One region of the Rhizobium phaseoli genome, then DNA from elsewhere that is predicted to be linked to it. Evidence: riboswitches for the same ligand, from Rfam matches in the RefSeq annotation. Region 1 holds a riboswitch; each other region holds the start of a gene.
What was found. A riboswitch is a leader RNA that binds a small molecule or an ion and turns the genes downstream of it on or off. The one in region 1 is predicted to bind thiamine pyrophosphate.
Positions count from the first base shown of each region.

Region 2: another riboswitch for thiamine pyrophosphate. It lies ahead of thiC (phosphomethylpyrimidine synthase ThiC); the one in region 1 lies ahead of AMC88_RS20310 (hypothetical protein).
Region 3: another riboswitch for thiamine pyrophosphate. It lies ahead of thiM (hydroxyethylthiazole kinase); the one in region 1 lies ahead of AMC88_RS20310 (hypothetical protein).

Region 1 is NZ_CP013532.1:4,226,468-4,236,236, forward strand. Features, by position in the region: gene fdhF (formate dehydrogenase subunit alpha) at 1-1,934, opposite strand, end outside; gene AMC88_RS20280 (formate dehydrogenase beta subunit) at 2,004-3,560, opposite strand; gene AMC88_RS20285 (formate dehydrogenase subunit gamma) at 3,557-4,036, opposite strand; gene AMC88_RS20290 (LysR family transcriptional regulator) at 4,173-5,066, opposite strand; gene AMC88_RS20295 (ArsR/SmtB family transcription factor) at 5,143-5,484, opposite strand; gene AMC88_RS20300 (SDR family NAD(P)-dependent oxidoreductase) at 5,588-6,358, opposite strand; gene soxR (redox-sensitive transcriptional activator SoxR) at 6,479-6,949, opposite strand; TPP riboswitch at 7,283-7,396, shown strand; gene AMC88_RS20310 (hypothetical protein) at 7,387-7,593, shown strand; gene AMC88_RS20315 (ABC transporter permease) at 7,605-8,411, shown strand; partial or broken gene AMC88_RS20320 (ABC transporter ATP-binding protein) at 8,408-9,219, shown strand; gene AMC88_RS20325 (ABC transporter substrate-binding protein) at 9,288-9,769, shown strand, end outside.
Region 2 is NZ_CP013536.1:648,814-658,582, forward strand. Features, by position in the region: gene AMC88_RS30135 (thiazole synthase) at 1-538, opposite strand, end outside; gene thiS (sulfur carrier protein ThiS) at 540-737, opposite strand; gene thiO (glycine oxidase ThiO) at 734-1,717, opposite strand; gene thiC (phosphomethylpyrimidine synthase ThiC) at 1,720-3,552, opposite strand; TPP riboswitch at 3,648-3,779, opposite strand; gene AMC88_RS30155 (SPFH domain-containing protein) at 4,351-6,390, shown strand; gene AMC88_RS30160 (metallophosphoesterase family protein) at 6,543-7,811, shown strand; gene AMC88_RS30165 (ATP-binding protein) at 7,811-9,769, shown strand, end outside.
Region 3 is NZ_CP013534.1:273,851-283,619, forward strand. Features, by position in the region: gene AMC88_RS24620 (ABC transporter permease) at 1-3, opposite strand, end outside; gene AMC88_RS24625 (ABC transporter permease) at 5-982, opposite strand; gene AMC88_RS24630 (ABC transporter substrate-binding protein) at 1,091-2,737, opposite strand; gene AMC88_RS24635 (glycoside hydrolase family 3 N-terminal domain-containing protein) at 2,780-3,802, opposite strand; gene AMC88_RS24640 (GNAT family N-acetyltransferase) at 3,827-4,306, opposite strand; gene thiD (bifunctional hydroxymethylpyrimidine kinase/phosphomethylpyrimidine kinase) at 4,521-5,354, opposite strand; gene thiE (thiamine phosphate synthase) at 5,351-5,986, opposite strand; gene thiM (hydroxyethylthiazole kinase) at 5,983-6,786, opposite strand; TPP riboswitch at 6,828-6,924, opposite strand; gene AMC88_RS24660 (DUF1349 domain-containing protein) at 7,020-7,604, opposite strand; gene AMC88_RS24665 (ABC transporter substrate-binding protein) at 7,835-9,361, shown strand; gene AMC88_RS24670 (ABC transporter permease) at 9,584-9,769, shown strand, end outside.

The sequences.
Region 1 (9,769 bases):
AAGGAACCGTCGACCGCCGCATCCAGCATGTTGGGAATACGCAGGCCCGGCTCGTTGTTGAGCTTCACACCCCAGAGCTTTTCGAAGATATCGCGCGTCGCATCGTCGGAAATGTGCCGGTAGCCCGGCAGCTCGTGCGGGAAGGAACCCATGTCGCAGGAGCCTTGCACGTTGTTCTGGCCACGCAGCGGATTCACGCCGACGCCGGGACGGCCGATATTGCCGGTCGCCATCGCCAGATTGGCGATCGCGATGACCGTGGTCGAACCCTGGCTGTGTTCGGTGACGCCGAGACCGTAATAGAGCGCGCCGTTGCCGCCCTTTGCATAGAGCCTTGCCGCGCCGCGCAGATCCGCCGCCGGCACGCCGGTGAAGATCTCGGTCTGTTCGGGGCTGTGCGCCGGTTCGGCGACGAAGGCCGCCCAGTCCTCGAATTCCGACCAGTCGCAGCGCTCGCGGATGAAGGTCTCGTCATAGAGCCCTTCGGTGACGATCACATGCGCCAGCGCCGTCATGACGGCGACATTGGTGCCGGGCTTCAGCGGCAGGTGGTAGGAAGCCTCGATATGCGGCGACCGGACGATATCGGTGCGGCGCGGATCGATGACGATCAGCTTGGCGCCCTGGCGCAGCCGCTTCTTCAACCGTGAAGCGAACACCGGATGGCCGTCGGTCGGGTTGGCGCCGATGATGACGACGACATCGGACTGTTCGACGCTGTCGAAATTCTGCGTGCCGGCCGAGGTGCCGAATGTCTGGCCGAGGCCGTAGCCGGTCGGCGAGTGGCAGACACGGGCGCAGGTATCGACATTGTTGTTGCCGAAACCGGCGCGGACCAGCTTCTGCACCAGATAGGTTTCCTCATTGGTGCAGCGCGACGAGGTGATGCCGCCGATCGCCTCGCGGCCATACTGATACTGGATGCGGCGGAACTCCGACGCCACATGCGCGAAGGCCTCGTCCCAGGTCACCTCCCGCCAGGGATCGCTGACCTTTTCGCGAATCATCGGGTTGAGGATGCGATCCTTATGGTTGGAATAGCCGTAAGCGAAGCGGCCCTTGACGCAGGAATGGCCGCGGTTGGCCTGGCCGTCCTTCCAGGGAACCATGCGCACCAGCTCCTCGCCGCGCATTTCCGCCTTGAAGGAACAGCCGACGCCGCAATAGGCGCAGGTGGTGATGGCCGAATGCTCGGGCTGGCCGATCGCAATCACCGACTTCTCGGTCAGCGTCGCCGTCGGGCAGGCCTGGACGCAGGCGCCGCAGGAGACACATTCGGAATCGATGAAGGCTTCATGCGCACCTGCGGAAACCTTGGAGCCGAAACCGCGCCCCTCGATCGTCAGCGCGAAGGTGCCTTGCACTTCCTCGCAGGCGCGCACGCAGCGCGAACAGACGATGCACTTGGAGGGGTCAAAGGTGAAATAGGGATTGGACTCGTCCTTCGGCGTCCATTTCAGGTTGATCTCGCCATTGTTGCGCGCCCGGACATGGTTGTCGCCGTCATAGCCGTAGCGCACGTCGCGCAGACCGACGGCGCCTGCCATGTCCTGCAATTCGCAATCGCCGTTGGCAGCACAGGTCAGACAGTCGAGCGGGTGGTCGGAAATATAGAGTTCCATCACGCCGCGGCGGATGTCCTTCAGCCGGCCCGTCTGCGTGTGCACCACCATGTTGGCCGCCACCGGCGTTGTGCAGGAGGCAGGCGTGCCGGCCCGGCCCTCGATCTCGACGAGACAGAGCCGGCAGGAGCCGAAGGCATCGATCATGTCGGTGGCGCAGAGCTTCGGCACCTCGATGCCGGCCTCCATCGAAGCGCGCATGATCGAGGTGCCCTCCGGCACGCTGATCTGCTGCCCATCGATGGTGAGCGTCACCATCGTTTCCGATTTCGAGGCGGGAGTGCCGTAGTCGATTTCATGAATGAGAGACATGGTCGCTCTCCTGTATGGAAATGGAATTGAGCAAGTCGGGCGAAAAGCAGGCCAGCACGTGGGATGTCATCACTCGGCAGCCTCCACGATCGGTGCCGGTGAAAAATCCTCCGGGAAATGCGTCATGGCGCTCATCACGGGATAAGGCGTGAAACCGCCGAGCGCGCAGAGCGAGCCGAATTTCATCGTGTTGCAGAGATCGGCCAGCAGCTCGCGGTTCTTCTCCGGCTCGATGCCCTGAGCGATCTTGTCGGCTGTCTCGACACCGCGCGTCGAGCCGATGCGGCAGGGCGTGCACTTGCCGCAGCTTTCGACGGCGCAGAATTCCATCGCGAAACGCGCCTGCTTCAGCATGTCGGCGGTGTCGTCGAAAACGACCATGCCGGCATGGCCGATCAACCCGTCCCGGGCAGCGAAGGATTCGTAATCGAACGGCGTGTCGAACAGCGCCCGCGGGAAATAGGCGCCGAGCGGCCCACCGACCTGCACGGCTTTGACCGGCCGTCCCGTCGCCGTACCGCCGCCGATCCTGTCGACGATATCGCCGAGCGAAAGACCGAAAGCTGTTTCGTAGAGACCGCCATATCTGACATTACCGGCGATCTGCAGCGGAATGGTGCCGCGCGAGCGGCCCATGCCGAAATCGCGATAGAAGGCAGCACCCTTCTCCATAATCACAGGCACGGAAGCGAGCGAGATGACGTTGTTGATGACGGTCGGACAGTCGAAGAGCCCCTTATGCGCCGGCAGCGGCGGCTTGGCGCGCACGACGCCGCGTTTGCCTTCGAGGCTGTTCAGCAGGGCCGTCTCCTCGCCGCAGACATAGGCGCCGGCGCCGGTGCGCACCTCGATATCGAAAGCGCGGCCCGAGCCGAGCACCGACGGGCCGAGGATCCCGGCCTGGCGCGCGATGCCGACCGCCTCGCTCATCGCGGCGATCGCATGCGGATATTCCGAACGCGTGTAGATGAAGCCCTTCGTGGCGCCGGTCGCAAGTCCCGATATCGCCATGCCCTCGATCAGCACGAAGGGATCACCCTCCATGATCATCCGGTCGGCAAAGGTGCCGCTGTCGCCCTCATCGGCATTGCAGACGATATATTTGCGTTCGCCGGGCGCATCGAGAACGGTCTTCCACTTGATGCCTGTGGGGAAACCCGCGCCGCCGCGTCCACGCAGGCCGGAATCGGTGACTTCCTTGACGATTTCGGCGGGTGCCATCGAAACGGCGCGGCGAAGGCCGGCAAGACCGCCATGCGCCTCGTAATCCGAAAGCGAGAGCGGATCGATGACGCCGCAGCGGGCGAAGGTCAGGCGGGTCTGTTCCTTCAGGAACGGGAGGTCTTCAACCTCCCCGAGACAGAGCGGGTGATCGCCGCCATTGACGATGCCGGCGTCGAAAAGCACGGACACATCCTTGGCCTTCACCGGTCCGTAGCCGATGCGCTTGCCGGCAAGCTCGACCTCGACCAGCGGCTCCAGCCAGAACATTCCGCGCGAGCCGTTGCGCACAATCTCAGCATCGAGGCCGCGGGCGACGATCTCCTGGGCAATCGCCTTTGCCACCTTTTCGGCCCCGAGCGCCAGCGCAGCGGCATCGCGCGGAACATATATCTTGACTGTCATCGGCGCGCCTCCGCAACCAGCTCCGTCGCCAGCTGATCGTCGACCCGGCCATACACCTCGCCGTCGAGCATCGCCGACGGGGCGCAGGCGCAGAGCCCGAGGCAGTAGACCGCCTCCAGCGTCACGCTGCCGTCGAGCGTCGTCTGGTGAAAATCGATGCCGAGCAGCGCCTTGATGCGCTCAGCCAGCGCGTCGCCGCCCATCGACTGACAGGCCTCGGCGCGACAGAGCTTCAGCACATGCCGCCCGGCGGGGTGGTCACGATAATCGTGGTAAAAGGTCACCACCCCATGCACTTCGGCGCGCGAGAGGTTCAGTTCCTCCGCGATCACGGGCAGGGCTTCCTGCGGCACATAACCGAATTCCTGCTGAACTTCATGTAGAATAGGAAGCAGCGGCCCTTCAAGGAAGCGAAGGTCGGCGACAATGGTACGCGTGCGCGCTGCGATATCGCCTTCGGCGATATGAATGGTCATAAGGCAGCCCTCCCAGCCGCTTGCTCGTTGCGGAATGGCGCTCTCCCCCAGCATGAGGCCATCCCCTCATACAAGCATCTCAGGGAAGCCGGCGACGATCAATAAAGCTATCTCGTGGATTGATAGGTTTTTTCTATCACAGCTCTTCATCGCGCACGAGCACGCGCGCTTCATGCAGCAAGGCCGAAACGAGCGGCGTAAAGGGCTCTCGATAGGGCGCGACGAGGCCGACCAGATGGTGGGCCTCCGGTTCAACGATCGGAATCATGCGGATTTCTATTGGGAATCCAAATGATTTTGCAACGTTGCGCGGCATGATGCTTGCCCAGCGCCCGGTTCTGACATGTGAGAACAGCACGATCATCGAGTTGGATTCGAGTGTTGGATGCACTGTGGCTCCGGCTTCCGTCAGGTGCCGGTTGATGATGCGTCGGTTCTGCATGTCGGCGGTCAATAGACAAAGCCGAAGATCGCCGACCTCCTTCCAGGTGACGCTGTCGCGATCAGACAGCGGGCTGCCCGCAGCCGTGATCAGATGATAGCGCTCGGCATAGAGGGGAACACTGGTGACACGCCCGAGCGGCTCATTTTCAAGATAGGTGATACCGGCGTCGATCTCGAGATTTTCGAGCATGCTCAGCACCTGCAGCGAATTGCGCGAGACGATCGAGAAGGTGACGCCGGGATGTCGTTCCTGAAAGGGCGTGGTGATGCGCGAAAGCATGGCGAGGGCCGTCGGAATGGCGGCGAGACGAATGTGGCCGGAAAGACCGCGCCGCGCCGCGCGCATTTCCTCTCGCATGGTGCGGGCATCGCCGACGATGCGCCGCGCCCATTCGAGCACGCGCTGCCCCTCCGGCGTCAACCCCTGAAACCGCGACCCGCGCTGCACCAGCATGACGCCGAGCTGATCCTCCAGCTGGCGGATGGCGGCCGAGAGCGTCGGCTGCGAAATCCCGCATTCCTCCGCAGCGCGGCCGAAATGTTTTTCATTGGCAAGGGCGATGAAGAATTCCAGCTTGTCGATCATCCGGTCTCCCGACCCGGTATGTTCACATCCGGATCCAGCCCATCTTCTGCGCAGCCACCGCGCGACCCGACATGCTTTAACCGTTTTCGACAGCCGGAAAAAGATCGAACAGCGATTCGAGGAAGGCAAGCACGCTGAGATTGCCGATGCTGTAATAGACCAGCCTGCCCTGACGGCGCGTGTTGACCAGCCCTTCGAGCCTCAGACGCGCGAGCTGCTGCGAGACCATTGCCTGTTGTATGCCGAGAATATTCTCGATTTCACCCACCGTCCGCTCCTCATTCGCGAGGATGCAGAGGATCAGAAGTCGGCTCTGATGCGCCAGCGCCTTCAGTAGATCGCTCGCTTCATGGGCTTTTGAAGCGAGTTTGTGCAAGTCCTGGCCGGTCATTCCCGGCTCCGGTTTAGGCAGCGGCATTTCGGCATCTCGGAAGGGAAGCATAAGGTAGATCAGCACAATAGCATATTCGCACAAGCGAATTCGTCAAATGTGATGAAATGCCAAAAAAGGTCCAAGTAAATCAGCAGATAAGCTGACCGCCGTTGATCTCGAGAACCTGGCCCGTAATGTATCCGGAGAGAGAAGGAGCCGCCAGGAACAGATAGGCGGGAGCGCAATCCTCGGCCGTGCCGAGACGCTGCAACGGAATGGATTTTCTCGTCTGCTCCAGCTTTTCGCGGGAGGAATAGCGCTCATGGAAATCCGTCTCGATCGTTCCCGGCGAGACGCAATTGACCCGGATTCCATCCGGCGCCAACTCACGGGCAAGCGCCTTGGAATAGGTGGAAACGAATGCTTTCGAGGCCGAATAGACCGAAGAGCCGGGGCTGCCGCCGGTCAGTGCTGAAATCGAAACCGTGTTGACGATGGCCGCGCCTTCGGCTGCCTTCAATGCCGGCAGCAGCGCCCGGGTCAGGGCCACCACCGACGTCTGGTTCAGCCGCACGATCGCTTCATAATCCGCGTCGGTCAGTGTCGCGGCCGGAAAACGGCCGAGCATGGTGCCGGCATTGTTGACGAGCACATGCACCTTGTCGAAGAAGGCGAGAGCGTCCTCTGCAAATTGCGCAGCACCGCCGGCGGCGGTGAAATCGGCGTGCAGCAACAGCGCCCGCCTTTCCGATTCGGCCGTCAGCAGGAAATCCGGCAGATCCCGTCCCGGTTTGCGCCCGGTATGGACGATCACCTTCGCGCCGCAGTCCAGGAACTGCCGGGCCACCTCGAGGCCGATGCCCCGCCCGGCGCCGGTGACGACGACATTGCGATTTTCGAATAGTCTCGGATGGAACACGAAGCCGTCCTCCTCGCGGACAATGCCGCCGGTTGCGCCCTTCGCCCTTAACATATGAGCGCGCCGGCCGAAAGAAAGGCACGCATCGATCTTTCCGCCGGAGACCAGGGCTGCGGAAGCTCAGCTTTCCTTCTCGATCTCCAGAAGCCGCGCCCCGGGGCCTTCCTCGCCGAGCCGATCGCAGGGATTACGCAACGGACAGCTTTCGATCGACAGACAGCCGCAGCCGATGCAGCCGCTCAGACGGTCGCGCAGCAGGCTGAGCCGTCCGATTCGCTCGTCGAGCTCGTTCTTCCAGCGCGCCGACAGCGTCTGCCAGTCGGCAACCGTCGGGGTGCGCCCCTGCGGCAGGGAAGCGAACGCCGTCTGGATTTCTAAGAGCGGAATGCCGACACGTTGTGCCACCTTGATGATGCCGAGCCGGCGAAGCACGTCACGTCCGTAGCGCCGCTGATTGCCGCGGGTACGGATGCTGGAAATCAGCCCCTTGGCCTCATAGAAATGCAGCGCCGAGACAGCAAGACCACTGCGTTCCGCCACTTCGCCAACCGTCAGAAGCCTGCCGAACGGCGTTGCAGAAATCGCATCCATCGTCTCTTGACCTCAATATTAGTTGAGGTTTTATAACGCCTGCTCCGCCGGCCGTAAAGCCCAAGGACAGGAAGAAGCGGCGGCGAGATCACCGCGGCCGATAACCGGCTGAAATCACGGCGCCGGCATTTGCCGTCCTCGCGCCGGCCGCGTCCTGCCGATAGGTCGCCTGGAGACGAGCTCGGGTTCCGTTCCCGGCAGGTACGGAACCTCGGAAAACACCCGGACGCGATTCCGTCCGGGTGTTTTTTCGTGTCGGCGGTTCCGTCCCGACCGGACGGACGGGATTGTGATTTTGCGGTTGCGGTAAGAAAACCCCGATGATAGTTTTCGCCGAAATAACAGGGGAGCTCCGTGTTGCCGGGGCTGAGATGAGAAGCGCAAGCCTCCGGACCCTTCAAAGCTGATCTGGGTAATGCCAGCGGAGCGAGGTTCAGATGTTTTCCGGCGCACAAGTGTCACCCTTTTCGATGTCCGGCCGTTTCGCCGGCGCCATGCTCGATGTCTTCAACGGCTTTGCGCATCTGTGGCGCCGCGCGATTTTTCAGGCGCGCAAAGGAGGCTGCGGCATCTTGAATTGCTGCATGAATTTATCCCCGGACCGATTCCGATTTGAGGAATCATGCAGCCGGAAGAAAGCCTGAAATCGACGCTGATGACATCGCCACCACCATCGGATTCGCGCCTTGCCGCGCTCAGTGCCGCCCTCTGCCGGGCGAGCCCCGCCCTGCTCGCCGGTTTTGCCTTTCTGGCCGCATGGGAACTTTATGTCGATCTTTCCGGTATCAAACCGTCCATCCTGCCGGCGCCTTGGCGCATCCTTACCCAGGGCTGGCTGAACCGCGAAGCGCTGATATCGAACACCTGGCCGACGCTCGGCGCCACGCTCGGCGGCTTCGCCCTGTCGCTCGCCTTCGCTTTCGTCTCGTCGATCCTGATGGATTTCATGCCTTTCATGCGCCGGGCAATGCTGCCGATCTTCATTGCCAGCCAGACCCTGCCGCTGGTGGCGATCGCGCCCCTCGTCGTTCTCTGGTTCGGGTTCGGCCTGTTGCCGAAGATATTGCTGGTCGCGCTCGTCACCTTCTTCCCGCTGCTCGTCGCCCTGCTGCAGGGTTATGAGGCGACCGACCGCGACATCGCTGAACTCTTGAACTCGATGAAGGCAAGCCGCTGGCGCATTTTCCGCCTGGCCCGGCTTCCCTCCTCGCTGCCCTATTTCTTCGCCGGCCTCAGGATCTCGATCACCTATGCCGTCGTCGGCGCGATCTTTGCCGAATATGCGGGAGCCGCGCGCGGCCTCGGCATCTATATCCTCAACGCCAAGAACAATTTCCGGCCGGATCTTGTCCTCGCCGCCGTCGTCGTCAGCGCCGTTCTGACACTCTGCCTCTTCGGAGTGACGCTGATGATCGAGCGCCTCGTCATGCCCTGGCAACCGTCCGGGGAGCGCCGCCGATGACCGATGAACTGGTCGAACTACGCAAGATTTCGAAATCCTTCGACGGCATGCAGGTGCTCGGCGATATTTCGCTCGCTGTCGCAAGCGGCGAGTTCGTTTCGATCGTCGGCCCCTCCGGCTCTGGAAAATCGACGGTGCTCAGATTGCTGACCCAGGCGCTGCGACCCGATGCCGGCGCTTTGCTCTTCAAGGGCGCCCCGTTGGAACAGGCGCCGCATTCCTTCGCCTTCATGCCGCAACGCGATGCGCTGATGCCCTGGCGCCGGATCATCGACAACGCCACACTCGGCCTCGAGGTGCGCGGCATCAGCCGTCGCGCCGCCCGCGCCACTGTGGCGCCGCTGTTCGAGCATTTCGGCCTTGCCGGCTTCGAACACCATTACCCCGCCGAGCTTTCCGGCGGCATGCGCCAGCGCGCCGCGCTATTGCGCACCGTCGTCCAGAGCCAGGACATGCTGCTGCTCGACGAGCCTTTCGGCGCGCTGGACGCGCTGACACGCACGCAGATCCAGGAATGGCTGCAGGGCATGTGGACGCAACATCGCTGGACGGCCTTGTTGATCACCCACGACGTCCGCGAGGCGGTGTTCCTCTCCGATCGGATCTACGTGTTATCAGCCCGCCCGGCGCGTATCATCCGCCAATTCCGCGTTCCCCTGTCCCGCCCGAGAAGCATCGCCGATCTCGGCTCGCCGGCGGCCCAGGCGATCGAGACCGAAATCCTGCAAACCCTGCTTCATCCGCAAGAACAGGATGATTTTGGGCCGCCGGCCTAAGATCTGAATCCTGTTCTCATTTAAAGAGTTAGAGCATGATGTCGTCCGAAAACCGCTTACAGTTTTCGGCATCATGCTCCAGAGACCTGAGGAGGTCACCATGCTGCTTCTCACCCGTCGACAGACAATCCTCGCCGCCCTCGCGACAAGCCTCGCCGGCCGAACCGCCTTTGCCCAGTCGGCACCGGCAAAGGTTCGCATCGCGCTCGACTGGACACCCAACACCAACCATATCGGCATCTATGTCGCCAAGGCAAAGGGGTTCTATGCCGCGGCCGGCCTCGATGTCGAAATTCTACCCTTTACCGATACCAGCGCCGGCACGCTGGTGTCGAACGGGGTTGCCGATTTCGGCATCAGCAGCGAGATCGAGGCTCTGACGCAGCGCGCCGGCGGCGGTGACGTCAAGATGGTCTACGGCGTCGTCCAGACCGAAACCGCGCGCCTGATCTACAAGGGCGGGCGCGACGACATCAAGAGCCCGAGAGATCTCGACGGCAAGACCTATGGCGGCTTTGGCGGCACCTGGGAGAGCGCGCTGATCTCGGCGATGATCCGCAACGACGGCGGCACGGGCGACGT
Region 2 (9,769 bases), on a different replicon from region 1:
GCGGCACGTCAGGAAAATGTGCTCGAAACGCCCGCAACGCCATCGGGTTCACCGGTCCCATGGCGGAGCCGATCGGCGCGCACCAGGGCATCAGGACGCGGCAGCCGGCATCCAGCAGCTTTTCGGCGACGACAAGATCGTCGGTCGTATAGGGGAAGACCTGGAAGCCCTCCCCGGTCAGGATGCGTGCCGCTTCGACAAGGCCGAAGACATCGGGCTGCAGCGTATCGTGATGGCCGATCACTTCGAGCTTGATCCAGTCGGTGCGGAAAACGTCGCGCGCCATCTTCGCTGTCAGCACAGCCTCCTGCACGCTGTGGCAGCCGGCCGTATTCGGCAGCACGCGCACGCCGAGCTCGCGGATCAGCTCGAAGAAGGCGCCGCCCGCCTTGCCGCCGGCGGCCTCGCGCCGCAGCGAGACGGTGACAATTTCCGTCTTCGAGCGTCTCACCGCTTCCGCAAGGACGGCGGGAGACGGATAGCGCGCGGTGCCGAGCAGCAGCCGGGAGTGGACTTCAACATCATAAAGTTTCAGCATCTCAGCCTCCTTGCATCGGTGAGAGAATTTCGATGCGGTCGCCTTGGCCGAGCCTGAAATCGGCGCGGTCCTCGCGGTGCACCAGTTCGCCGTTAACCGCGGTTGCGAGCCACCCGCCCTCGTAATCGAGAGCCAGAAGCAGGTCTGCGAGCGTCGCGGCCGTGACCTCCTGTTCCTCGCCATTGATGATGAAGGTCATGACGCCCTCCTTTCCTGTGGTCCTTGTTCTGTGAGAAGACGCCGCGCCACCTCTCCGGCCATCGCCGGCGCCAGCAGAAAGCCGTGGCGGTAGAGGCCGTTGACATGGAGGGTGGATCCTTCCTGTGTCACACGCGGCAGATTGTCGGGATAAGCAGGGCGCACGCCTGCGCCGGTTTCCGTAACTCGGGCCTCGCCGAAGGCGGGATGCATCGCATAGGCGGCGTTCAACAACTCCATCAGCGAACGCGCGGTAATCGGGCCGGCATCGTCGCTTTCGATCATCGTCGCCCCGAGCATGAAGCGGTTTTTGTCGCGCGGCACGATGTAGATCGGGTGGCGTGGATGCAGCAGGCGGATGGGGCGGGAGAGACAGACCTCGCCTGTTTCGATGCAGAGCATCTCGCCTCGAACACCGCGCAATCCCGGCAGCCGGCCGATCTGGGCCGCACCGGTGCAGTCGATCACCCGGTCATGATCAATGTCTGCTTTGCCCGGGGAGCCAAAGAGGAGATGCATGCGTGCTTCCTCAAGGGCTGCAGCCAGTCCCGAGAGTGCTTGTCGCGGATCCAGATGCGCCTCCTGCCGGAAGAACAACGCGCGGCGGAAACGGCCGGCAAGGTCAGGCTCCAGCGCCGCGATCGCCTGCTCGTCCAGCCATTCCCATCCACTTGTTCGACGGGAAAAGCGCTCCAGTTCGCCGGCATCACGGCCGCCCGCCACGACAAGCGTTCCCCGGCGTTTGACATGACCGGGCAATGCCGCCTCCCACCAATCGGCGGCAAGGCGACCGAGCGTCAGCACCGGCTCCTCCGCGCTCTCCCGTTCGCACCACGGCGCCAGCATGCCGCCGGCAAAGCCGGAGGCACCAGCGCCGACCTTGTCGGCCTGCTCCGCAAGTGTGACGCGGAAGCCGTGGCGATAGAGCTGCCAGGCCACGGTGAGGCCGGCAACGCCGGCCCCTTTGACGAGAACGCGCATGGTCATTCTCCGGCGGGCGTTTTCGCGACCTCTGCGACCGGCATGTAGAGATCGCCGCCATCGCGGTACTTGGCCGCCATGGCTTCCAATCCCTCTTTCTGGGCTTCGGCGCGAATGTCGTGGGAAATTCGCATGGAGCAGAATTTCGGGCCGCACATCGAACAGAAATGCGCCACCTTGTGCGCCTCCTTCGGGAGGGTCTCGTCGTGGAAGGAACGCGCCGTATCCGGGTCGAGGGAGAGGTTGAACTGATCCTCCCAACGGAATTCGAAGCGCGCCCGCGACAGCGCATCGTCGCGAATGCGGGCGGCCGGATGTCCCTTGGCAAGATCGGCGGCATGGGCGGCGATCTTGTAGGTAATCACGCCGGTCTTGACATCGCTGCGGTCGGGTAGCCCCAGATGCTCCTTCGGCGTGACGTAGCAAAGCATCGCCGTGCCGAACCAGCCGATCATGGCGGCGCCGATGCCGGAGGTGATGTGATCATAGCCCGGCGCGATGTCGGTCGTCAGCGGTCCGAGCGTATAGAAGGGGGCTTCGCCGCAGACCTTGAGCTGCTTATCCATATTCTCTTTGATCTTGTGCATCGGCACATGGCCGGGGCCTTCGATCATCACCTGGCAGTCCTTCGCCCAGGCGATCTTCGTCAGTTCGCCGAGGGTTTCGAGCTCGGCAAATTGCGCTGCGTCATTGGCATCCGCGATCGACCCCGGCCGCAAACCGTCGCCGAGCGAGAAGGAGACGTCATAGGCACGGCAGATGTCGCAGATTTCCTCGAAATGCTCGTAGAGGAAACTCTCCTTGTGATGATGCAAACACCACTTGGCCATGATCGAGCCGCCGCGTGAGACGATGCCGGTGACGCGATTGACAGTGAGCGGAATATAGGCCAGCCGCACGCCGGCATGGATGGTGAAATAATCGACGCCCTGCTCGGCCTGCTCGATCAGCGTATCCCGATAGACTTCCCAGGTCAGATCTTCGGCAATGCCGTTGACCTTCTCGAGCGCCTGGTAAAGCGGCACGGTTCCAATCGGAACCGGCGAGTTGCGAATGATCCATTCGCGGATGTTGTGAATGTTGCGACCGGTGGAAAGGTCCATGACGGTGTCGGCGCCCCAGCGGATCGCCCAGACCATCTTTTCCACCTCTTCCGCCATCGACGAGGTGACGGCCGAATTGCCGATATTGGCGTTGATCTTCACCAGGAAATTCCGGCCGATGATCATCGGTTCGGATTCGGGGTGGTTGATATTGGCCGGGATGATCGCCCTGCCCTCGGCGACTTCCCGGCGCACGAATTCGGGCGTCACGAAATCCGGAACATGAGCGCCGAAGCTCTCGCCGTCGCGGGCGAGCGCCTCCTTCGCGGCCTGCCGGCCGAGGTTTTCGCGGATCGCGACAAATTCCATTTCCGGGGTTATAATGCCGGCACGCGCATAGGCGAGCTGGGTGACGGCGCGGCCGGCCTTTGCCTTTAGCGGCGTGTTGCGAATGGGAAATTCCGGCGTCAGCCGTTCGCCCGTGGCAAAACCATTGTCTTCAGGCTTCACCAGCCGGCCTTCATAGGTTTCAACGTCGCCACGCGCCCTGACCCAGGACTCGCGCAAACGCGGCAGCCCGGCGTCGATGGAAACCACATGGGCCGGATCGGTATAGGGGCCGGAGGAATCATAGACCGTGACCGGCGGCTCGCCGGAGGTCGGGTGAAGGCTGATTTCGCGCATCGGCACGCGCAGATCCGGATAGAGCGTTCCGGGTTTGACCACCTTGGTCGAGGCCGGAAGCGAGCCGGTGGTGACGACAGGAGTAAGCTGGGGTGCAACAATATTCATGGATGAGGCTCCAAGGTTTGACGTTTGGAGACCCAGTTCCAGTGTTGGAATGATGGAAAGACGCCATGCGCGACTAAGCGAAAATCCGCCCAACAGCCGCAGCGTCCGCACCGTCCCTACGCCAGTATGAACTGGATCAGGTTCAACGGGTCACCGCGCCACAACAGGCAAAGCCGTATTGTTCAGCAGAATCTCAGCCCCTTGCCGGGACACCCCTGGTGAATGGTCGCCATCAAAGACCGCCGCGGCCCTTGTGTCAAGAAGCTCTTTCGCGTTCCAAGGGAGCTGCAGCTGTCGCTAGAGGGGCGGTGTCAACCGATCTCTGAGCAACCTGCGGCCCAGATTGCGTACAAAAACAGCAGATGCGCGAGGTTATTTCAGCAAGATTGAATAGTCGAAATAGTAAAATCACTGGAAGTACTTATCCGATTCTCGCTTTACGCGTCTTTAAATCGATCGGTCTTGTCGCTAAGTTCACCAGCGTTATGTCTTTCAAGGCAACTCCAATGTGAGACCACTCACGACACGCCGTCCTCCGGTGGGGACTGGGGACGCGCGGTCATCTTTCCAGATAATGAGCAGCCCAGACGTTCGACGTCCTTGCCGCATGGTTCCTATAATCGCAATCGATTGAGGAAAGTCAGGCAGCAATGCACGTGCGACAGCCTCCTTTGCCCGTCTGACGGGCGACGGCGTGCTGCGTCGAGCGCATAGGCGCGCAATCTCCCCGTCTTATCAACCAACACCAACCGGGCGGCCATCGGGTGGACGAACCCGTGCGCCCATGCGAGAAAAAAGATGGAAACCGTGCAATATCTAAGCCCGATGGGATGGAAGGCGATCGGAATCGCCATTACGCTCATCGCGCTGGCAACCCTGTTCCGGTTGAGCGGCGTGATCCGCTATATACCCAACGACAGGCTCGGCATTCTCGAAAAGCTGTGGAGTTTTCGCGGCTCCGTCGACAATGGCTTCATTGCGCTCTACGGCGAGGCCGGCTTCCAGCCGGACGTCGTGCGCGGCGGCCTGCATTTCTTCATGCCGTTCCAATATGCGATGCATCGCGCCAATCTCGTGACCATTCCGCAGGGCCAGATCGGCTATGTCTTCGCCCGCGACGGCGAGCCGTTGCCGCCGACCCAGACGCTTGCTTCGAACATCGACGCCGATGACTTTCAAGATGTGCGCGGCTTTCTGACAAAGGGCGGCCAGAAGGGTCCGCAGCGCAAGATCCTGCGCGAGGGCACCTATGCCATCAATCTAGCGCAGTTCATAGTGCTGACGGCGCAGTCGACCTATGCCGTCAACCTGAACGCGTCGGAACAAAAACTGTTCGCCGACATGTCGACATTGATCACCGAGCGGAATGGCTTCGAGCCCGTTGTCATTCATGACGCCGAGGACCTGATCGGCATCGTCACCATCCATGACGGCCCGGCGCTGCCCGATGGCGAGATCATCGCCCCGACGGTTGCCAACAATCCGAAGGACCCGAACTTCCACAATAATTTCCAGGATCCGGAGAAGTTTCTCAATGCCGGCGGTTATCGCGGCCGGCAATTGCAGGTGCTTGCCGACGGCAGTTACTTCCTCAACCGTATCTTTGCGACCGTCGAACTCGTCGAGAAGACGATCATCGACGTCGGCACGGTGGGTGTCGTCGTTTCCTATACCGGCCGGCGAAGCGCGGATATTTCGGGCCAGTCCTATCGCCACGGTGAACTGGTCGAAACGGGCGCACGCGGTGTCTGGTCGACGCCGTTGCTGCCGGGCAAATATGCGTTCAACACCTATGCCGGCAATATCATCATCGTGCCGACCACCAACTTCGTGCTCAAATGGACGAAGGAACAGTTCGGCGAGCACAGGCTCGACGAGAATCTTTCCGAAGTGTCGCTGATCACCAAGGATGCGTTCGAGCCGGTGCTGCCGCTCTCGGTGGTCGTCCATATCGATTATATGAAGGCGCCCCTCGTCGTGCAGCGTTTCGGGGATATCAAACGGCTGGTCGAACAGACGCTCGATCCGATGGTCTCGGCTTATTTCAAGAATATCGCCCAGACCAAGACGCTGATCGAACTGTTGCAGGAACGCAGCGAAATCCAGCGCAAATCCGGTGATGAAATGCGCGAGAAGTTTGGCTCCTACAGCCTCGAGCTGCAGGAAGTGCTGATCGGTACGCCGCGGGCCAATAATGGTCAGAACAGCATAGAGCAGATCCTCATCCAGCTGCGCGAGCGTCAGATCGCCGTTGAAAAGGTTGAGACTTACAAATTGCAGGAGGCGGCGGCGATCCAGGAGCGCACGTTGCGCGAGAAGGAGGCGCTTGCCGAGCAGCAGGCCAAGATCACGACATCGGCGCTCACCATCGAGATCAGCGAAAACGAGGGCAAGGCGCAGCTCGCCCGCACCCGCCAGCAGGCGGAAACCATTCAGGTGACCGCCAAGGCAGAGGCCGAGAAGGTGCGCCTTGCCGGCCTCGGCGAGGCCGACCGGATCAAGGCCGTCGCGCTTGCTGATGCCGAACGCATCAAGGCGACCGGTCTGGCAGATGCCCAGAAGGTGCGCGCCATCGGCCTGGCGGAAGCCGAGGCGACAGAGAAGAAGGTCGCGGCCTTCGGCGGACCGGACTATCAGCTCAACTCACAGGTCCTGATGCGCTTCGCCGAAGCAATCGAAAACGGCAGGCTGCCGCTCGTGCCGCAGATCCAGGTCGGCGGCGGCGAAAAGGGCGCCACCAATGGTCTTGTGGAAATGATGCTGTCGATGCTGGTCGCCGATCGGCTGGGACCGCAGGGTGCACCGGCTGCGGTGCCGGCCCCGATTGAGCAACATTGATTGTGGATGGGCCGGTTTGCCGGCCCATTTCGCTCGCGCGCCCTGGACGCGTGCTCCATATTCCCTTCCTCACGGCCAGGTGACAGCGATCGCGCGTTCATCGGTCCGAGGGCACCGGCTCATCATTCTGTCGCAACGCGATTTCTGCATTCATGGCTTATCGTTTCGTCCACACTGCCGATCTCCATCTCGACTCTCCGCTACGGTCGCTGGCGCTTCGCAACGCCGAGCTGGCCGATCTCGTGAGCGACGCCAGTCGGCAGGTGCTGATCGCGATCGTCGACCTTTGCCTCGAGGAACAGGTCGATGCGCTGGTCATCGCCGGCGATCTCTATGACGGCGAGCAGACGTCGATGAAGACGGCGCGCTTCCTGGCAAGCCAGCTGGAACGGCTGCACCGGGCGGGGATTTGCGTCTTCAAGATCCGCGGCAATCACGATGCGATGTCGAAGATCGCCAGAGAGCTGGTGATGCCCGACACGGTGAAGGTCTTCGGCGGCCATGCCGAGACCGTGGAGGCGACGAAAGGCAGCCTGTCGGTTGCGATCCACGGTCTGAGCTTTGCCAAGCCGCAGGCACCGGACCCGCTTCTGCCGAAGTTCAAGCCGCCGGTCGCAGGTGCCATCAATATCGGCATCATGCATACGAGCCTTGCCGGATCCGCCGGCCATGATGTCTATGCGCCCTGCAACGTGCTCGACCTTCACGCCTCGGGATTCGACTACTGGGCGCTCGGGCATCTTCATCAGCGCAGCCAGTATCCCGGCACGGCGACGGTCATCATGCCCGGCATGCCGCAAGGCCGCGACATTAACGAGGCGGGCATCAAGACGGTGTCGCTGGTGACCGTGGCGGACAACAGGACGGTGACGGTCGAGGAGCGGCGCACCAGCATCGCGCAGTTCGAGCGAGTCGATGTCGACCTCACGGGTGTCGACGATTGGCGTGATGCGGCCATGGCGATCGAAGCGGCACTGATGGGGCAGCGCGACCATACCGCCTCGCCGCATCTCGTCGCGCGCCTCAGGCTTTCCGGTCGCACGCCGCTCTCCTGGCAGCTTCGCCGCGATATCGACCTCATGCAGGCGGAGGCCGAGCAGCGCGGTGACCGCATCGGCCGGACCTGGATCGAGAAGCTGGAGCTCGCCTTAGAAGCGCCGGTGCCCCTCGCCGACGAAGCAGTTGCCGATCCCGTCATCGAGCTCGGCGCGCTGATGCGGGACGATGTCATCGCCCGCAGCGGGTTTCGCGACGATGTCAGGGAGATGGTCCGCGACCTGCTCGCTGACCTGCCGCCCGAGAGCCGGGCATTTGCCGGGCATGACGAGGCAGGTTTCGAACGTTTCATCGACAGCCTTCTCGCCGACGGCGCCGAGGATATCGCCGCCCGGATGAAGGCCGCGGAGCGGGGAGACAGCTGATGCGCCTGCGCCGTCTCGACCTTGTCCGTTATGGCAAGTTCACCGACCACTCGATCGATTTCGGTGCGGCCCGCACGGGTTCGCCGGATCTGCACATCGTTTACGGCCTCAACGAAGCCGGCAAGTCGACCACCTTCGCCGCCTATCTCGATCTGCTCTACGGCATAGGCGAGCGCAGCACCTACAATTTCCTGCATCCCTACAATACGATGAAGGTCGGTGCGCGGCTGGAATTCGGTGGCGCGGAGCACGAGCTGGCGCGGCTCAAATTGCGGACGGGCAGCCTCGTCGATGATCGGGGACAGGCTGTGAACGAGGCGCTGCTTGCCGGCGCGCTCGGCGGCGTCGGCCGCGAGGCCTATCGCACCATGTTCTCGCTCGACGACCAGTCCCTCAAGGAAGGCGGCAACGCCATCATCCAAAGCAAGGGCGAGCTCGGCGAGTTGCTGTTCTCGGCAAGCTCGGGCCTTGCGGGCCTGAGCCGTTCGCTGGTGACGGCGGTCGACGAAGCCAATGGGATCTACAGGAAGCGGTCGTCAAGCACGAAGCTTGCGGAACTCAAACGCGCGCTCGAAGCGCTGAAGGCCGAGCGCAATGCCATCGACACGCTTGCCTCCACCTATTCGGGCCTGAAATCGACCCACGAGCAGGCCGACGCCGCCTATGCCGCGACGACGCGGGAACTGGCCGGGGCCAAGGCCCGGCACCAGGAGCTGACGCGCCTTCTCGGCGCCCTGCCCGCGGCGCTGGAACTCCGGCGGCTGGACGCCGATGCAGCCGGCATGGGCGATCTGCCGCGGCCGCCGTCCGAATGGTTCACACTGCTGCCGAAGCTTTTCCACGACGAGACGCGGCTGCAGGCGCTTGTCGAAACCGCCGACCGCACGCTGCGCCAGCTTGCCGACGAGATCGAGGCGATCGCGATCGACGACAAGGCGCTGGCGGTCGCCGCGCATATGCACATGCTGGATCAGGGGCGCGGGCGCTATATCACCGCTGAGAGCGACCTGCCGAAACGCCGGCTGGCGCTGGCTGAACAGGAAGGCGTGCTGGTGCGGCTGCTGGTCGATCTCGAGCAGCCGGGCCATGCGGCGCCCGAGGCGCTGCTGCTGCCCGCCTCGCTGATCGGCATCATCCGCGATCTCATCGAGCGACGTTCCGGCGTCGAGGTGAACCTGGCTGCCGCGGGCCGCGAACTGGCGCGGGCGCGCGAGAATCGCGAAAGGCTGAACAAGGAAGGCGGGTCGCACGATGGCGCCGCGATCCTCGATCCCGCGCATCTCGGCCGCATCGAGGCCGCCCTGAGCCGGCTGACCGGGTCTGATCTCGCAATGCGGCTCACCGTGGAGGAACGCGCGCTCGCGCAGGCGAAGCGAACACAGGAGAAGCAGTTCGCACAGCTTGCGCCCTGGACAGGTGATGCCGTCGCCCTGCAGCGGACGAACACGGCGGAGCCTCGGCAGGCCGAGGTCTGGCGTGGCCAGGCGATTTCGATCGACAAGCGGATTGCCGATCACGAGGCACGGCTGCGCGATCTCGGCACCGAGCAGGCGCTGACCAAAGCCCGGATCGCGGCCTTCGTCGCCGGTGGTTCGATCGACGATGCCGAGGCCGCGAGGCTGCGCGGCGAACGCGATGCCGCCTGGCAGGCGCATCTTGCCAGCCTGGATGCCGCCACTGCCCGGACATTCGAGGAGCGGATGCGCCAGGACGACATGGTGTCCGCCGGCCGCCTGTCACGTGCGCAGGAGCTGGCCGAACTGCGCCAGCTTCGCCAGACCGAAGCGGCAACGGCGGCAGCGATCGAACGGCAAAGGGAATTGCTTGCCGAGGCGCGAACCGAACATGATGGGCTTGCCGAGCGCATCCGTGGCCTGTTGCCCGAAGCAATCGAATATGACGCCGAAGCTGCGGCGCGCATTGCAACACTTGAGGCATGGACCACCAAGCGAGCCGCG
Region 3 (9,769 bases), on a different replicon from region 1:
CATCTCACGCTCCCTTCAGCCGCGGGTCGAGCAGGATATAACTGACGTCGACGATGAAATTCGCGATCAGCATGGTCGCGGTCATGATCAGCAACTGGCCCTGGATGACGGGATAATCGCGGGCGAGGATCGCCTGGTAAAGAATATTGCCGAGGCCGGGATAGTTATAGACGACCTCGGTCACCAGCGAGCCGCCGAGAATGGTGCCGATGGCGATGGCAAGGCTGGAGACGGTCGGCAGCAGGGCGTTGCGCGCGGCATACCAGAGCATCACACGCCGGTCGGACAGGCCCTTGGCGCGGGCCATGACGATATAGTCCTCGCCGAGCAGGTTGATCATGTTGTTGCGCATGGTGACGGTAAAGCCGCCGATCAGCACGGTGCAGAGGGTGACCATCGGCAGGATGCCGTGATAGGCGACGCTGCCGATATATTGCAGGCTGAAGGCCGGATCGAGCGAGGGATCGGCGGCATAGCCGTTCGGGAACCAGCCGAGCGTGAAGCCGAAGATGAAGAGCACGATCAGCGAGGTGACGACGGCGGGCACCGAGGTCGCGAAGATCGCGCCGACGGAAACGATGACATCGAACCGGCTGCCGCGGCGCCAGGCAGCGAGGATGCCGAGGAAGGTGCCGAGCGCGAAGCTGACGATCGTCGCCGTTCCCATCAGGGCGACCGTCCAGACGAGGGCATGGCCGAGCACCGAGGTGACCGGCAGCGGGAAATATTTGATCGAGCGGCCGAGATCGCCGGTGAAGATGCTGCCGAGATAGGTGAGATATTGCTGCCAGAGCGGCCCGTCGACGAAGCCGAAGGTCAGCTTCAGCGCCTGCAGGCTTTCCGGCGGCAATTCGGTGCCGGCGCTCGAAAACATGATCTGCACGGGGTCGCCCGGCATCAGCCGCGGCAGGAAGAAATTGATCGTCGCTGCCGCGATGAAGGCTGCCATGTAGAAGACGAGGCGGCGAAGCAGGAAAGCCATGGGAACTCCGTCGTGACGGGAGCGGCGCTTCCGGATGAGGATGATCTCATCCGAAACCGCTTACGCTTTTCGGCATCAGGCTCTGACGCCGCTCCCGGGAAATGACGCTTACTTGACCGGCTCGAGCGCGAGCAGGTTCAAGAGGCGTGCCGGATTGGTCCGCGAGATCGACGGATTGACGAAGGGATTTTCCTTGGTCGACCAGCCGGTGAAGCGCTTGGTGTTGTACTGATACCAGTTCGGATTGTTGAACACCGGAATCACAGGCATGTTTTCGGCGACGATGCGCTGCGCCTTGTTCATCACCTCTTTCTGCGTGGCAAGGTCGGCGGTCTGGGTGAACTCGGTCATGAGTTTCTCGACATCGGGGTTGAACCAGCGCTGCGCGGTGAAACGGGTCTTGCCCCTGTCCGAGGCGCTGAAGGCGCGCTTATAGGGGTAATAGGGCGAGGCCGATGCCGGCAGGCTGTTGATTGCCGCATCGAAGCTGCCGTTGATGAGGTTGCCGGTCCAGACAGCCTCCTCAGGCGTCTCGATCTTGGCGTCGATGCCGACCGCCTGCATGCCTTCGACCGCGATGTTGACGGTGTCGATCCAGTCCGTCCAGGAATTCGGGACGATGATCGAGAAGGCGATCTTGCTGCCGTCCGGATTGTCGCGGAAGCCGTCGCCGTCCTTGTCCTTGTAGCCCGCCTCGTCGAGCAGCGCCTTGGCGGCGTCGGCGTCATAGGTCGCGAACTTGCCGAAGTCGGCCTTGACGGATGGGTCCGACCAGCTCTTGTAAAGCTCGCCCATCAGGCCGGGGTCTTCGTTCAGCGTCGGGTAGCCGTAGCCGGCGACGTCAATCATCGTCTTGCGGTCGAGCGCCATGCCGACGGCGCGGCGGAATTTCAGGTCGTTGAAGGCCTTCTTGTTGTTCTCGTTTGCTGTTTCCAGGTTGAACAGGAAGGCGACCATGCTGCTCGGCGAATACCAGTAGTGGAAATGCGCCGGATCCTTGGAGACATAGACATTGTCGATATCGGGAATGAAGGAGACGCCCCAGTCGAGCGTGCCGTCGGCCGTTGCCGTCAGCATCTGATTGTTGTCGGCCAGCTGCGGGAAGCGCATGCAATCGACCTTCAGATGCGCATTGTCCCAATAGTTCGGGTTGCGGCATTGGTCGTAGGTCTGGCCGGTGAAACGCGGGACCTCGGTCAGCGGTCCGCTGCCGACCGGGTTCTCGTTGGCGAAAGTGACGGGATCGGCGACGTCCTTCCAGACATGTTCCGGAACGATCGGCAGCTGCGAGATCTGCTCGGCGGCGAGCGAGCTCGGGTTGGCGAGCGTGAAGCGCACCGTCTGGGCATCGACAGCTTTGACATCGGTGACGAAGCTCCAGATGCTGACGAAATCGAGCGCCGGGAATTTCTTCAGATAGGCATAGGTGAAGGTGACGTCGGCTGAGGTCAGCGGCTTGCCATCAGACCATTTCAGGTCGGGGCGCAGCTTGAAATCGATGCTCTTCAGGTCGTCGGAGAGTTTAAAGCTTTCGGCCAGACGGTAGACCGGCTTGTTGCTGTCGAAGCGATTGAAAATAACAAGCGGCTCATAGATGAAATCGAGCGTCGACTGGCGCGCCGATGTCTGGTTGAACGGATTGAAGTTGCGCACCCAGGTCGTCGCCGGTTCGATATTGGCCGTCAGGACCGTCTGCGCCACGGCGGAGCCCGAAAGCAGTGTCAGTGTGGCGGCGGCAAGAAGATATTTTTTCATGTTTTATTCCCCTTCTTTTATAAGTGAGAGATGGTGCGCCGGTCAGGAGACCAGCGCACTTGCAAATATGTCTTCGACTTCAGCGTGGGCGGCCCGATAGTCGATCTTGAGATTGCCGAGGCGGGCCTTGCCGGCGGCGATCCGCTGCAGTGCGGCGGCGGTCAACGGGCGCGCCGCCTTGGCGGCTGCTTCGCTTTGCCGGATGTCGCCATGGCTATGGAGCGCGATGTCGAAGCCGGCGTCGAGCACCTGTTTGACGCGTTCCGGCAGGGTGCCGGAGAGCGATTCCATGAAGATGCAGTCGGAAATCAGCACGCCGTCATAACCGAGCTCGTTGCGGATGACGTCGTGCATGACCGGCGATACAGAGGCCGGCAACTCCTTGTCGTAGGCGGAATAGACGACATGGGCGACCATGGCCCAGGGCGTATCCTTCATGGCGACGAAGGGTTTGAAATCGGTGGCAGCGAGCGTTTCGCGGCTGGCGTCGACGACCGGGCGTTCCTTGTGGGAGTCGAGCGTTGCACGGCCGTGCCCGGGAATATGCTTCATCACGGGCATGTTGCCGGTCTCGAGCAGGCCGTCGACCACCTCGCGGCCGAGGGCGGCGATGACATCGGGATCGGGGCCGAAGGAACGGGCGCCGATGACCGCGCTCGTCGTCTCGAAGACGAGGTCGAGAACGGGCGAGCAGCCGCTGGAAAGGCCGAGTTCCGTCATCATCGCGCCCATGGCCCGGGAGGAAAGGCGCAATGCTTTTTTGCCGAGCTCGACATCGCGGCGCGCCAGCTCGGCAAACTGCCCGAAGCTGCGGAAGAGCGGCCAGGGGCCGGCATCGAGGTGCTGGACGCGCCCGCCCTCTTGGTCGGTGAAGACGGGGGCGTCGTCGCGGCCGACGGCTTCGCGAAAGCGCTCGATCAGCCGTTTCGTCTGCTCCGGCTCGCGCTGATTGCGCCGGCCGACGAAGAGGCCGAGCGGATTGGTCTCACGAAACAACGCAAATTCGTCATCCGAAAGTACGGGATTGGGAAGGCCGACAAAAAGGGCGAGCGGGGTCGAGGACAAGTCTAGTGCTCCGGTATCAGATGGTCATTTCGGCATGCTTCTCAGCATGCCTTCGTAAATGCCCTTGTCGGGGGCGGGGATGGTGATGGCGCCGGCGGTTCGGCCGTAAAAATCGACGGGGCCGGCATCGCCGATAAAGGCATAGGCATGGCCGAGCGTCTTCATCGTCTGAAGGCAGGCGGAAAATAAAGCGAGGCCGACGCCCTTGCCGCGCACTTGCGGGTCAACGCCGGTCGGCCCGAAGAAGCCGCGCGCCGTCGTGTCGTAGCAGGCAAAGCCGAGCAGCTCACGGCCTTCGATGGCGATCAGGCAGGCGACGGGCTGGCGGGAGAAAGCGACCAAGACCTCGCTTGCCCAGTTCTCGCTGAACCGTTCGCGAACCCAGGTGACGACGAGATGCAGTTCCGGGGGGAGGGCCGGGCGGATGGAGGCGCCGACGCTGTCCGCTCTCTGTTTCAGCTCGGCGAGCTGCGTGGAGTAAAGGCTCACAAGCAGGTCCGGCACCCGACATTCCTCCTGTTATTCCGTTGTTACGGAATATATACCCCTCTTATGTTATAGACTTGGCCATCTCGCCGGGCTTGTCAACAGGGTTTTTCAATCGGCGCCAGTGATTCAGCCGCGCTGGCTGCGCTCGCTACGCAGGGCGGCCGGCACAGGCGAAAACGGCCCGGGGAGACCGGGCCGTTCGATGGAGACTGTTCGTCGATTTCAGTACTTATGCGCCGTCTTTCCAGAGCGCATGAAAGTGCTGCACCGGGCCATGGCCTGAGCCGACGGTGAGGCGTCCGGCCGCCGCGACCGCGCCGGCAAGATAATCCTTGGCGATGGCGACCGCCTGCCGCGCCGAAGCGCCCTTGGCAAGCTCGGCCGCCAGCGCGCTGGAGAGTGTGCAGCCGGTGCCGTGGGTGTTCTTCGTCGGCACCCGCTGGGCTTCGAACCAATGCAGCCCGTCGGCGGCGGCGAGCACGTCGGGGCTGTCGTCGCTGTCGAGATGACCGCCTTTGACCAGCACGGCGGCCGGGCCGAGGGCGCGCAGCCGTTCGGCCTGCGCTGCCATCTCTACCCGGTTCGTCGCGACCGGCTGGTGCAGCAGCGCGGCGGCCTCCGGCAGGTTCGGGGTCAGCATCGTGGCGAGCGGCAGCAGCCGCAGCGTCAGCACGTCGACCGCTTCGGGCGCGAGCAGGGCGGCACCGCCTTTGGCGATCATCACCGGATCGAGGACGACGGGAATGCTGCGTCCTTTGGCGGTTGCTGCGGCCAGAGCTGCGGAAAGGGCGGCGGCGACGGCTTCGGCGATGCCGGCATTGGCAATCATGCCGATCTTCACGGCATCGACGCGCACATCGGCAAAGACGGCATCGATCTGGTCGGCAACGAATTGCGGCGGCACCAGATGCACGCCGGTGACCCCTTGCGTGTTCTGCGCCGTCAGCGCGGTTAGCACCGCCATGCCATAGACGCCGCGGGCTGAAAAGGCCTTGAGGTCGGCCTGGATGCCGGCGCCGCCGGACGGATCGGAGCCGGCGATAGAGAGGACGTTGCGGATCATGCCGGGACCTTTCGAATTTCTGCGGCGATGCGGCGGGTGGCCGCCGCCGGATCCGGCGTACCGCAGACGGCGGAGACGACGGCAAGCCCCTTGGCGCCGGCGGCAAACACGTCGGCCACATGCTCCGCTTTCAACCCGCCGATGGCGACGGAGGGCACCGGCGAGACCTGCACCAGCCTGGCAAGACCGTCAAAGCCGATCGGCTGCTTGTGGTCGGCCTTGGTCGGCGTCGCAAAGACCGGGCCGACGCCGGTATAATCGACGAGATCGCGATCGACGGCAGCCGCGAGCGCCTCGGTCTCGACCGAGAGGCCGAGGATCATGTCGGGGCCGATCAACCCCCGAGCCGTGCGCGCATCCATGTCCTCCTGGCCGATATGCAAGCCATCGGCGCTGATGGCGATGGCCGCCTCGACGTCATCATTGACGATGAGGCGGGCGCCGGTGCCACCGAGCGCCTGCTTCAAGGCGCGGCCGGTCTCGATCATGCGTGCTGTCCCCGCCTGTTTGTCGCGCAGCTGCACCATCGTCGCGCCGCCGGCAACGGCGAGGCGGGCGGTCTCGACCATGCCGATCCGGGCGCAGAGATCCGGATCGAGGACGAGGTAGAGCGAAAGGTCGAAAGCCTTCATGCGATCGATACCCTGGCTCTCGCATCCAGCGCTTCGCCGTCGAGCGCGGCCAGCGCATCGAGGAAGCGCCAGGCGAACGAGCCGGGGCCGGCCGCCCCGAGCGCGGCATCTTCGCCGGCGACGGCAAAGGTCGCGAGCGCTGCGACGGTCGCGCCGAACAGATCCTCGGGCGCGGTGGCGGCAAAGGCGCCGACAAGGCAGGTGAGCGCGCAGCCGAGGGCAGTGACCTGCGGCATCAGCACCGATCCGCCCTTGATGCGCACCGCCCTGTTACCATCGGTCACGAAATCGACGGCGCCGGTGACGGCGACGATTGCCTGCTGCCGCTCCGCGAGCCGACGGGCCGAATCCTCCGCCTGCTCGACCGGATCGCGGCTGTCGACGCCCTGGCCGCGGCTCTCCCCCCCGGCAAGAGCGATGATCTCGGAGGCATTGCCGCGGATGATCGTGGGCTTGAGCGCCAGCAGATCGGCAACCGCCTGGCGGCGAAAGGCCGTCGCATAATGCGCCACCGGATCGAGCACCCAGGGTTTTCCGGATGAGGCAGCCGCCTTCGCCGCCGCCCGCATGCCGTCTAGCCATTGCGTCGACAGCGTGCCGATATTGACGGTCAGCGCGCTCGCGATGCCAGCGAATTCGCCGGCTTCCTCAGGCGCATGCACCATGGCGGGCGAAGCGCCGGATGCCAGCAGGACGTTGGCCGCGATGTTCATGGCGACATAATTGGTGATGCAGTGGACGAGCGGCGGCTTTTCGCGCATCGCCTCCAGCATGGCTCCCGAAGTGGTCTTGCTCTGCATAGCGCCCCTTTCAGGCGGGGCAGGCGCGGGGCGGCGTCTACGGCGATCCCCGAGCGACTCCCTCCGCCGGCATTATCCGGTTCAGGTTCGAAGGGTTCTTCTCAGCCCGTCTGTCGACGAACGCCCCTGTCTCTCATCACGCCCTTTTTCGCAGAGAAGGGCGCGGCTGTCATCCCGAAAATGACATTCCGTGTTCCCTCCGACAAAACTGGTTGAACGCATCACAGCGCTCCTCAACTCAAATCATGCAGATCCGTCGCAATCGCGGGCCCGATTGAAAACTCCGAAAACCGCACCGTCAATCCACTCCTCTCCGGTGTACAGGCGGTCGGGCCGACCTCGTATCGGTCGGCAACCGGGAAGGGCGCTAGCCGCAGCAGTGGCCAGCGGTTGCCGTCGCGGGAGGCCTGGATACGAAGGGCGCCGCCTGCGACGGTGACGCGGATGTGGAAGTCCTCGAGTTGCCTGAACGGCTGCGACACCGACCAGTCGGATTGGCCGTCGGTGACGACGGTGCTGAGGAAGGCTTCGCCGTCGGTGAATTCGACGCCAGTTTTGACCCAGCGGTTTTCGTCGAGGCGCACCATCAGGCCGGCCTGGTCGTAGAGGGTGCGGAACTCGCCCTGGATGCGGATCTGGGCGGTGAAGCTCTCGGCGGTGGGGAAAGCGAGGAAGTGGCCGCTGTCGCGGGTGAAGCCGTAATAGGTCTCCCGCCAGAAATCGGTCTTTTCGCCTGTTGTCAGCGTCAGGCCGGTTGCGTCGGCGTGCCAGCTTTCCGGTTCGTTCAGCCACTTTCCGTCGTTGAAATCGATGTTCATCCCATCCTCGCTCTATTGAAGCCGTGGCGCTGCCGATTCTTCGCGGCCGCATAATGCGCGAGCTTCACGCAGGCGGCCAGCCGCACTTGCGGTTCGATGCCATTTCCGCCGCTGCGACCCTCGTCTCACGACATAATCCACGGCTTGCGCTTGACACGATCACGTCATCTCTTATTCTCTTACAAAAATATGAATTACATAATTGTGGAACTTAACTCGGGAGCCCTCACATGAAAACGCTTGTCGCATTCCTGCTCGGCACTGCGCTCGTCGCCCTGCCTTCGACCCTGCTTGCTGCGGAAAAAGGCGGCGTCATCAATGTCGCGACGATCGGCGAGCCGCCGACGCTCGATCCGATGTCGTCGACGGCCGATCTCGTCGGCATCGTCACCCAGCACATTTTCGAAACGCTCTACACCTTCGACAAGAGCTGGAATGTCACGCCGCTTCTGGCCGAAAGCCTGCCCGAGATTAGCGCCGACGGCAAAACCTATACGATCAAGCTCCGGACCGGCATCAAGTTCCACGACAATAGCGATATGACCTCGGATGATGTCGTCGCCTCGCTGAACCGCTGGATGAAGATCGCCTCGCGCGGCAAGCAGGTGGCCGGATTCATCGACAAGATCGCTGCCGCAGATCCCGCGACCGTGACCATCACGCTGAAGCAGCCCTATGCGCCGCTGACCTCGCTGCTCGCCTTCAACAATTCGGCGGCGATCATCATCCCGTCGGAAAAGCAGGACGAACCGATGAAGGAGTTCATCGGCACCGGCCCCTATATGCTGAAGGAGCGCAAGGCCGATCAATATATCCAGCTCGTTCGCTTCGACGGATACAAGTCGCGCGAAGGCGACAGCAATGGTTATGGCGGCGCCCGCCATCAATATCTCGACGAAATCCGCTTCGTGCCGGTGCCGGATCCGAACACCCGCGTCGAGGCCGCTATCTCCGGCCAGTATGATTATGTCGATTCGATCCCAGTCGAATCCTACGACAAGCTGAAGGGCTCGACGGCCTCGCAGCCGGTCATGCTGAAGCCCTTCGGCTATCCTGTTTTCGTCTTCAACACGAAGGAAGGTGTCGCCGGGAATGTCGAGGTTCGCAAGGCGATCCGCCAGGCGCTCAGCATGGAAGACATGCTGGCCGCCGCTTTCGGCAGCAAGGATTTTTATGCGCTTGACGGCGCCATCTACCCGAAGACCTTCTCCTGGTCGACCGATGCCGGCGTCGAAGGCGCCTATAATGTCGCCGATCCGGAAGGGGCGGCGGCGACCGCCAAGAAGGCCGGTTATAATGGCGAGCCGATCCGTATCCTGACCAGCCGCCAGTACGAATTCCACTACAAGATGGCGCAGGTGGCCGCCGAATATCTGAAGCTTGCCGGCTTCACCGTCGATATGCAGGTGGTGGACTGGGCGACGCTGACGCAGCGCCGCACCGATCCGAAACTCTGGGATATCTACATCACCCACAGCCCCTTCCTGCCGGAGCCGGCCTTGATCGGCTCGCTCTCGACCAGCTCGCCCGGCTGGTGGGACACGCCGGCCCGCAAGGCCGCCGTCGATGCCTTCACCGCTGAAGTCGATCCGAAGAAGCGGGTGGCGCTCTGGGCCAATGTCCAGAAGGCCATTTATACGGACGCGCCGTTCATGAAGATCGGCGATTTCAACGCCGTCTCGGCGAAATCGGTCAAGCTCGACGGCGTCGATCCGGCCCCGTGGCCGTATTTCTGGAACGCTTCGATCAAGAAGTGATGGAGTGATTTCGGTGGTCGCTACTCGCTCCCTCATTCCTGTGCTCGTCACAGGAATCCAGCGCGCCCAAGTCCTTGGGCGCGGAGGACTTCTTGAACGGATAAAAGTCAATCACGGCGCAGACGCGCCGTGGCTGGATTCCTGTGACAAGCACAGGAATGAGGGCGGAGCGGTAAGTTCCACTACAGTGCCACATGAACCGAGCCTAGGAGCAAGAGTCGGATGATCCGCTACATCCTCCAGCGCCTGTTCGGCATGATCGTCGTGATGTTTCTCGTCGTCACGATCGTCTTCGTCATCGTGCGTGTGACGCCGGGTGATCCGGCCGCCGTCATGCTCGGGCCGGATGCGACGCCGCAGGATATTGCTGATCTCAGAAGCAGGCTCGGCCTCGATCAGTCGCTCGGC